2 linked regions of the Rubripirellula tenax genome follow. The main gene of each other region encodes a partner of the protein of the gene in region 2 in a complex. Links are inferred from orthologs where the notes say so. Each region holds a gene or a part of one and is shown on either strand. Other genes may lie near its edges.

Region 1 (3,620 bases), on a different replicon or contig from region 2:
GACATCGATCGAGATCCCCAGATCCTGCATGTCTTTCAAAAAGAACTTGCCGACGTCGTCGTTGCCGATCTTGCCGACGAACGCCGACTTGCCACCGAATTCGGCAACCGCGACGATCGTGTTGGCCGCGGAACCCCCTGCACATCGGTTCAGTGGGCGGCCGTCCAACTTGGCCAGTACTTCTCGTTGGCGGGCGTCATCGACCAGCGTCATGATGCCTTTATCCAAAACCAACTCGGTGAGCACGGCGTCTTCGACGGTGGCTTGAATGTCGACCAGGGCGTTGCCAACGCCGAAAACGTCAAAATCAGTCATCTTGCTGAAGTTTCTCTAATAGTAAGGGGGGGGACTTGGCGGCTGGTTCGGTGGCTGGTTTCTCGATGCCCAGCTCGGCCGCTGCCACGTTACCGAAATCGCACGGAAGTCGTCAGGTGCTTGCCCTTGCAAAAACCAGCTTTTCCAGCCAAACTTTGCCGCTTCCCAAAATCCCCGCGTGACCAGCGGGCCGGAATCGTTCTGGCCCTCGCACGGATCACGCCGGCCGGCGATGTCTGAAAGCCTCGGTTTTCGACTCGTTCGACCACGTTCCACGAAGCCGCTTGGTCGATCTGGCCTGCGGAAAGAAAGGCATTGCCCATGGCCCGCTATACCGGCCCGAAAGCTCGCGTCAACCGCCGTCTCGGTATTCTGATTTACGAAACTGCCGGTGCCGCTCGAGCACTGGACCGTCGACCCACACCTCCCGGGATGCACGTCCGCGGCCGCCGCCCGAGTAACTACGGTTTGGCGTTGATGGAGAAGCAAAAGATCAAGCACTATTACGGCTTGGGCGAACGTCAACTCCGTCGATACTTTGATGCCGTCAGCCACAAGCCGGGCAATACCGGCGAATTGTTGTTATTGATGTGCGAGCGTCGTTTGGACAACGTGGTCCGCCGAGTGGGATTCACCAAGACCCGTCCGCAAGCCCGCCAAGGCATCGGCCACGGACACTTCCGCGTCAACGGCGTCAAAGTCACCAAGCCCAGCTACATCCTGCGTCCTGGTGATATCATCGAACTTCGCGGTCGCGAAAACCTGAAGAACCTGTACCGCGGCGTGATCGCGAACGCTTCGCCGGACGCCCTGGATTGGGTTTCGTTCGATAGCGAGAACCTGAAAGCGACCGTGCTGGGCAACCCCGGCGCCAGCGACATCAGCTTGCCGGTGGACGCGAACAGCGTCGTCGAATTCCTGTCACGATAGTGCCCTGAAAACGGCGATCGTTCACGATTCAAAAGACGACTACAATCAACCACGATCCGCACGCGCCCTTTGTCGCTCGTGCGGATCGTTTTTTTACACACCCGACTTTTCCGAAGGTCGGCCTTACACTTTTTCAACCGAAGTTTTGACCCATGCATTCGCCTGTAGTTGTTCTTGGTGGTGGTCCCGGTGGTTATGCAGCCGCGTTCTTGGCGGCCGACGAAGGCCTAGAAGTGACGATCGTCGAATCCGAACCGACGCTCGGCGGCACCTGCTTGCTTCGCGGATGCATCCCCAGCAAAGCCCTGCTTCACGTCGCCAAAGTGATCAGCGAAGTCGCCGACTTGGGTGCCGAGTGGGGCGTCGAGTACGCCGGCGGACCGAAGATCGATATCGATTTGGTTCGGGCTCGCAAGGACAAAGTCATCTCGAATTTGACAGGCGGACTGGGCAGTCTTGCCAAACGACGAAACGTCACGATCATCCGCGCCCGCGGCAGTTTTATCAACTCGACGACGCTGAAACTGGACGGCGATGACGCGTCGATCCCCGAGGGCGGCCAACTGACATTCGATCACTGCATCGTCGCCACCGGCAGCGTTCCCGCCATGCCGCCGGCGTTCGACATCGGCAGCGATCGGGTCATGGACAGCACCGGTGCTTTGAAATTGGCCGACATTCCCGAAACGATGTTGGTCATCGGTGGTGGTTACATCGGACTGGAAATGGGCAGCGTCTATGCTCACTTGGGTTCCAAAGTCACCGTCGTTGAGATGACGGAAATGTTGTTGCCCGGCGCCGATCGCGACTTGGTCAAACCGCTTTCTAAACGCATTCACAAAATGTGCGAAGACCGGGTGTACTTGAACACGAAAGTCGGTTCGCTAACCGAAGATGGTGACAAGATCCAGGTCACCTTCGAAGGTCCCGGCAAGTTCGGGCGAGAAGCGTTCGATCGCGTCTTGGTCAGCATTGGTCGCCGACCGGTCACCAAGGGACTCGGTCTGGAAAACACCCTCGTCGAAGTCAACCCGCGCGGCTTCATCGTTTGTGACAAGCAACAGCGCACGGCTGATCCGCACATCCTGGCCATCGGCGATGTCGCCGGCGATCCGATGTTGGCTCACAAGGCGACTCACGAAGGCCGCGTCGCAGCCGAAGTCATCGCGGGCAAGTCGTCGGCCTTTGACAAGGTCGCGATCCCGGCCGTCGTCTTCACCGACCCAGAAATCGCCTGGGCCGGATTGACCGAAGACGAAGCCAAACGCGACGGCATCGAAGTCGATGTCGAAGTCTATCCGTGGGCAGCCAGCGGTCGGGCCCAAGCCCTGGGTATCACCGACGGTTTGACCAAATGGTTGGTCGATCCGAAAACGCACCGCGTCGTCGGTTGCGGCATCGTCGGCAGCGGCGCGGGCGAATTGATCGCCGAAGCCGTTTTGGCGATCGAGATGGGATGCGAAGTCCATGACATCACCGATAGCGTCCACCCGCACCCGACGCTCAGCGAAACGTTGATGAATGCTGGTGAAGTGCACTACGGCACCGCGACCGAGATCTTCAAACCGAAGAAAAAAAAGCCAGTCACAACAGCTTAGTTTCGTACCGTCGCCAAGCCGCGCATCGAACGGCACCCCCACAGATCCGCCGCTTTGCTGCGGCGGATCGTAGTGGAAATCTTCTCAGATCCCGCGCCGCCATCGCCGCCAACCTGCCCCGATGCCCCCTTGATGGCGTCGTTGGTCAGGGATTTGTTGCCCCCCAACGGCGAAGTTTGTCCTGCAATTCTCGGCAGGGAACCATTTTTTCAGTGACATTCTTTCACGGAACCGCGATAGTGAAACGGCTTTGCTTGCCGTTGCCGTCGTCATAATCGCGACAACCTGAACATCTGGTGGTGCGGCGTAATTAGAATGTTAGGAAAGCATTGAATTGTGATCTCGGCGATCTACGCTCGGAGTCGGGTTTCCATTGCTAGGAAGTGCACCCGAAAGTCGATCGGCAATCACAGGCCCATCAGGCATTGGGTGATTCAGTGTTTGTGGTCCCATTGAATGGGAACTTAGGAGACTCGCTTTTCATCATCGAGTCAGCCAGGAGCTAGTTGGCGAAATATGTCAAAAAGAATCGGAATGGTCGGAACGGGTTTTATCGCCGGGGGCGTATCCCGCCTGGTGAAGAACCATCATCCCGATCTCTCCATTTCGCAAACGCTGACAAGACGCTCGATCAGACTCAGCCCCGATTTGTCCGCCCAACACCCGCTCACAAATTCGATCGAGGAGTTGATCGACAATTGTGACCTGGTTTTCGAGTGCTCGGGTGATCCCGTCTACGCAACGGAAGTCGTCGACGCGGCATTTTCCGCGGGCCTT
Region 2 (4,215 bases):
TGCGGCAGACAACTTTGGTTTTGCGTGGATCATCGCTTCAACGATCGTGACCGTTTCGAGCCACAATTCGACGGGTGAAGGCGCAAGCGGGCCGTTGCGTGGCTCCTTCAGATCCAAAATATCGATCGGATACTCGAACGCGATGCGAACTTCATCGAGACTTCGCAAACTGACCAACCATTGCCGTGAGACAGATTCAACGGGGGGCTTAAAGCCTGCTGGATCACTAAAAGTACCCTGGTTTGTCATGTTTGGTGACCGCCGCGAAGCATTTGATGTCAAAGTGGATAGGCGAGTGCCACGGTGGCAGGTAAAGTCGGAGCAGTTCCCAACATGATCGATCCCTTACCCAGCAAGCGTAACGTTGAAATACGAGTCCATAAATACGGTCGTCCAGCTCGAGCAGTTCTGTGACGAGATCGCCGCATTCGATCGGATCGGTTTCGACACGGAGTTCGTTTCGGAAGACACCTACCGGCCGCTGTTGTGCTTGATTCAAGTCGTCGCAGGTGATCGCTTAGCAATTATCGATCCGATGACCGTTGAAGATACCCGGCCGTTTTGGGATCTGTTGACCGAACCCGGCCGAACGGTCATCGCCCACGCGGCTCGAGAAGAAGCCCGATTCTGTTTCCGATTTACCGGAAAGCCGATCGCCGGCCTTTTCGACACGCAACTTGCCGCCGGCTTTGTCGGTATTGAGTTTCCCGCGTCGTTGGGGACCCTGGTCCAACGGCTGGTCGGGAAAACGCTCCCCAAGGGCGAGACTCGCACGAATTGGGTTCGCCGGCCGCTGACGGCGGACCAAATAACCTATGCGTTACATGACGTCACGGATCTGTTCGAGATGCACGACCAGCTTTCGTCGATGGCGAAAAAGCTGAATCGTGCGGGTTGGCTGGATGAAGAAACCGGCATCTTTCAGCAGAAGGTCATGGACGGCGAGACTCGCGAGAATTGGCGTCGCGTCAGTGGGGCGTCCGGCTTGAATCCGCGACAACTCGAAGCCGTTCGTCAGATTTGGCTGTGGCGAGAAGAACGCGCGAAAGAGCTTGATCGATTGCCGAAGCGAATCCTGCGAGACGACTTGTTGGTCGAACTGGCACGAAAGGGTTCGTCGGACGTGCAACGGATTCGCGGCATTCGCGGCATGGAACGACGCGGGTTCAATGACCAATACGACGCCATCGCGGCCGCCGTCCAGCGATCGTTGGATACACCCGATGCTGACTTGCCACGTCGACCGCGAGGCACACGGCGGGCGGTTTCGCCGATGCTGAGCCAGTTTCTGTCGACATCGATCGCGTGCATCAGTCGCCAGCATAAATTGGCGCCCTCGATTGTCGGCAACGCCGATGACGTCCGCGAGTTGCTCGGGTACGAGCTGGACCGCCGTGACAACGACGCCGAACCGTCGCTGTTGAAGGGTTGGCGCGGCGAGATCGTGGGAAAGACGTTCCGCCGGATCCTGGCGGGCGAGCTTGCGATTCGCGTCGCCGACGTCAACGAGACTCAGCCGCTCGAATTCATCGAAGCGGCAAACGGTTGAATTCGCGGGAAGGCATTCCCGCAGAACTTTCTCTAAAGCGCCAACAGCAATCGGCTAGGTGCTTCCAAGTATCCGATGATGTCGTTCAAGAAACGAGCCGCCGTTCCTCCGTCGACCAAGCGGTGGTCGTAGGAAAGGCTAAGCGGCATCATCAAACGCGGCTTGATCGAATCATCGGGCATCACAACGGGCAACTTGCGGCTACGTCCGACCAACAGGATCGCGACTTCCGGAACGTTGACGATCGGCGTCGAGTATTGTCCGCCGATCGCACCCAAGTTGCTGATCGTGAATGATCCGCCCTTCAAGTCGTTCATTCCGAAATTACCGCCGCGGACCTTGCCGGCCATTTCGGCAAGCGAGCGAGTGATTGCCGGAACGCCCATTCGATCGGTGTCCGACATGACCGGCACGACCAAACCGCGATCGGTATCCACGGCGATTCCGATGTTCACATAGTCTTTGTAGATGATCTGCTCGTTCGCTTCGTCGATGACGGCGTTCATCGACGGGTGATGACGCAGCGCCGTTGCGACGGCTTTGATCAAGAACGGCATCGTGGTCAGTTTCAGACCCTGAGCGGCGTAGTCGTCCTTGCTGGATTGACGCAGTCGTTCCAGATCAGTGATGTCGGCGTCGTCGAAGTTTGTGACGCGAGGAACTTGCGACCACGAAGCGTGCATTTGACGCGAGATCGTCTTGCGGATCTTGCTCATACGTTCAACGCGAATCGGGCCGAAATCGTCGTTCTCGGCCGTGCCGGGAAGCCCCGGCGTTGCCGTGCGAGGTGCTGCCGACTTTGGGGCGGCAGCGCCGGCTTTCGCCGATTGGCTAGTGGCGCGAACAACGGCAAGGATATCTTCGCGGCTGATCCGTCCCGCGTCGCCCGAGCCTTGGACGTTGGCTAGGTCCACGCCGACTTCACGAGCAAATCGTCGCACGGCCGGACCGGCCGGAATCGCGCCCGATGCCGAAACGACTTCGGTGTGTTCGGGCGCGGGTGTCGGAGGTGCTTGTGGCGCCGGAGCAGCTTGCTGTGCGGGTGCGGGAGTCGGCGCCGGTTTGGGAGCCTCGGCCTTGGGCGGCTGGGGAGCCGGTGCTGGTTTGGGAGCCTCTGCCTTGGCAGGTTCAGGCGTCGACGGCGCGGCCGGGGGTGCCGCCGAACCAGCAGCCGCTTCGACTTCGATCAGCACGCCACCAATGGGCACCGTTTCGCCTTCTTTCACCGTGATCTTGGTGACTTTGCCGCCGTGGGAAGCGGGAACGGCAACGGTCGCCTTGTCGGTTTCCATCTCGACGATGTCATCGCCTTCTTTGATGACGTCGCCGACGGAGACGAAAATTTCGAGGACGTCGCCGGATTCGATGCCGTCGCCGAGTTCGGGAAGTTTGACTTCGGTCATGGGAGGAAGATTGGTGTTAGGTATTGGGAATTAGGTTTTAGGGAAGTCGATCGAGCGCCGGTGCGTTAGGCGAAATACGGGTCGACTTTCTCGGAGTCGTAATCCAGATCTTTGATCGCCTGCGCAACGTCTGTCATCTTGAAAGTGCCGGCTTTCGCCAATCGGTAAAGCGTCGCGATCACGATCGATTCGGCGTCGACTTCGAAGTGGCGACGAAGGGCTTCGCGAGTTTCGCTGCGGCCCATGCCATCGGTTCCCAGCACGAAATAGTCGCCCGGGATGAACGGAGTCAACTGCTCGCCGAGTGCTCGCACATAGTCGCTTGCCGAGATGAACGGCCCTTCAACGCCATCGAGCGTTTCCTCCAAGTAACTTCGTCGCGGCGTTTCGGTCGGATGCAAACGATTCCATCGTTCGCACGCACCAGCTTCACGTCGCAGTTGCGTGTAACTGGTCACACTCCACACATCGCTGGCGACGTTGTATTTTTCGGCCAGAATCTCCTGAGCTTTCAAGGCCGAATTCAGAATCGCACCACTGCCGAACAGTTGCACGCGAGCCTTGGCGCCGTCGACATCCTGGCTCCTATACTTGTAGATGCCCTTGATGATGCCTTCTTCGCATCCGGCCGGCATTTCCGGGTGCAAGTATTCGTCGTTTTCGGCGGTGATGTAATAAATGCACTGTTCGCCGTCGGCATACATGCGTTGCAAACCCTCTTGCACGATGACAACGACTTCATACGCGAATGCCGGATCGTAAGCACGAACCGTCGGGAACGCGATCGCGTTCAGCAAACTGTGTCCGTCTTGGTGCTGCAGCCCTTCGCCGTTGAGCGTCGTGCGGCCGGCCGTCCCGCCGACCAAGAAGCCCTTCGCACGCATGTCGGCGGCAGCCCAAATCGAGTCGCCGATCCGCTGGAAACCGAACATGCTGTAATAGATATAGAACGGAATCATGTTGACGCCGTGGCAACTGTACGCCGTTCCGGCGGCGTTGAAGCTGCTGATCGAACCGCACTCGGTGATGCCTTCTTCCAGAATCTGGCCGTCCTGGGCTTCCTTGTAGTAAGAAACGATTCCCGAGTCGGCGGGCTCGTAAAGCTGACCCGCGTGGGCGTAAATCCCAAACTGGCGGAACATGCCTTCCATACCAAACGTTCGCGATTCGTCGGGCACGATTGGCACAACGTTTTTGCCGATCTTCTTGTCACGGCACATCGCGATCAACGTTTGCACGCATGCGAACGTGGTCGAGATGCTC

The links. The genes of interacting proteins can lie anywhere in the genome.
Region 1: the proteins of Poly51_RS16185 (region 2) and lpdA are in contact, whole or in part, in a crystal structure (PDB 1EBD), measured with the Geobacillus stearothermophilus proteins. The link is inferred for Rubripirellula tenax from one-to-one orthologs. Residues at the interface, in WP_033016211.1 of Geobacillus stearothermophilus: Ile130, Ala131, Met132, Pro133, Arg136, Arg140, Glu141, Asn155, Arg157; in WP_049624544.1 of Geobacillus stearothermophilus: Pro340, Ser341, Asp344, Tyr345, Arg403, Asp406, Val408, Glu431, Ala432, Gly433, Asp438.

The regions. Positions count from the first base shown.
Region 1 is NZ_SJPW01000003.1:832,694-836,313, forward strand. Bases 685-3,620 are described here. They hold lpdA (dihydrolipoyl dehydrogenase), read left to right. Parts: upstream 685-1,397; coding sequence 1,398-2,843; downstream 2,844-3,620. Other genes in these bases: rpsD (30S ribosomal protein S4), read left to right, coding at 685-1,245; Poly51_RS13745 (hypothetical protein), read left to right, coding at 3,360-3,620. In the rest of the region: Poly51_RS13730 (adenosine kinase), read right to left, coding at 1-315; more of rpsD, read left to right, coding at 637-684. UniProt on the Escherichia coli protein: Lipoamide dehydrogenase is a component of the glycine cleavage system as well as of the alpha-ketoacid dehydrogenase complexes.
Region 2 is NZ_SJPW01000004.1:440,197-444,411, forward strand. Bases 768-3,612 are described here. They hold Poly51_RS16185 (2-oxo acid dehydrogenase subunit E2), read right to left. Parts: upstream 2,953-3,612; coding sequence 1,582-2,952; downstream 768-1,581. Other genes in these bases: Poly51_RS16180 (ribonuclease D), read left to right, coding at 768-1,549; aceE (pyruvate dehydrogenase (acetyl-transferring), homodimeric type), read right to left, coding at 3,018-3,612. In the rest of the region: Poly51_RS16175 ((5-formylfuran-3-yl)methyl phosphate synthase), read right to left, coding at 1-249; more of Poly51_RS16180, read left to right, coding at 365-767; more of aceE, read right to left, coding at 3,613-4,215.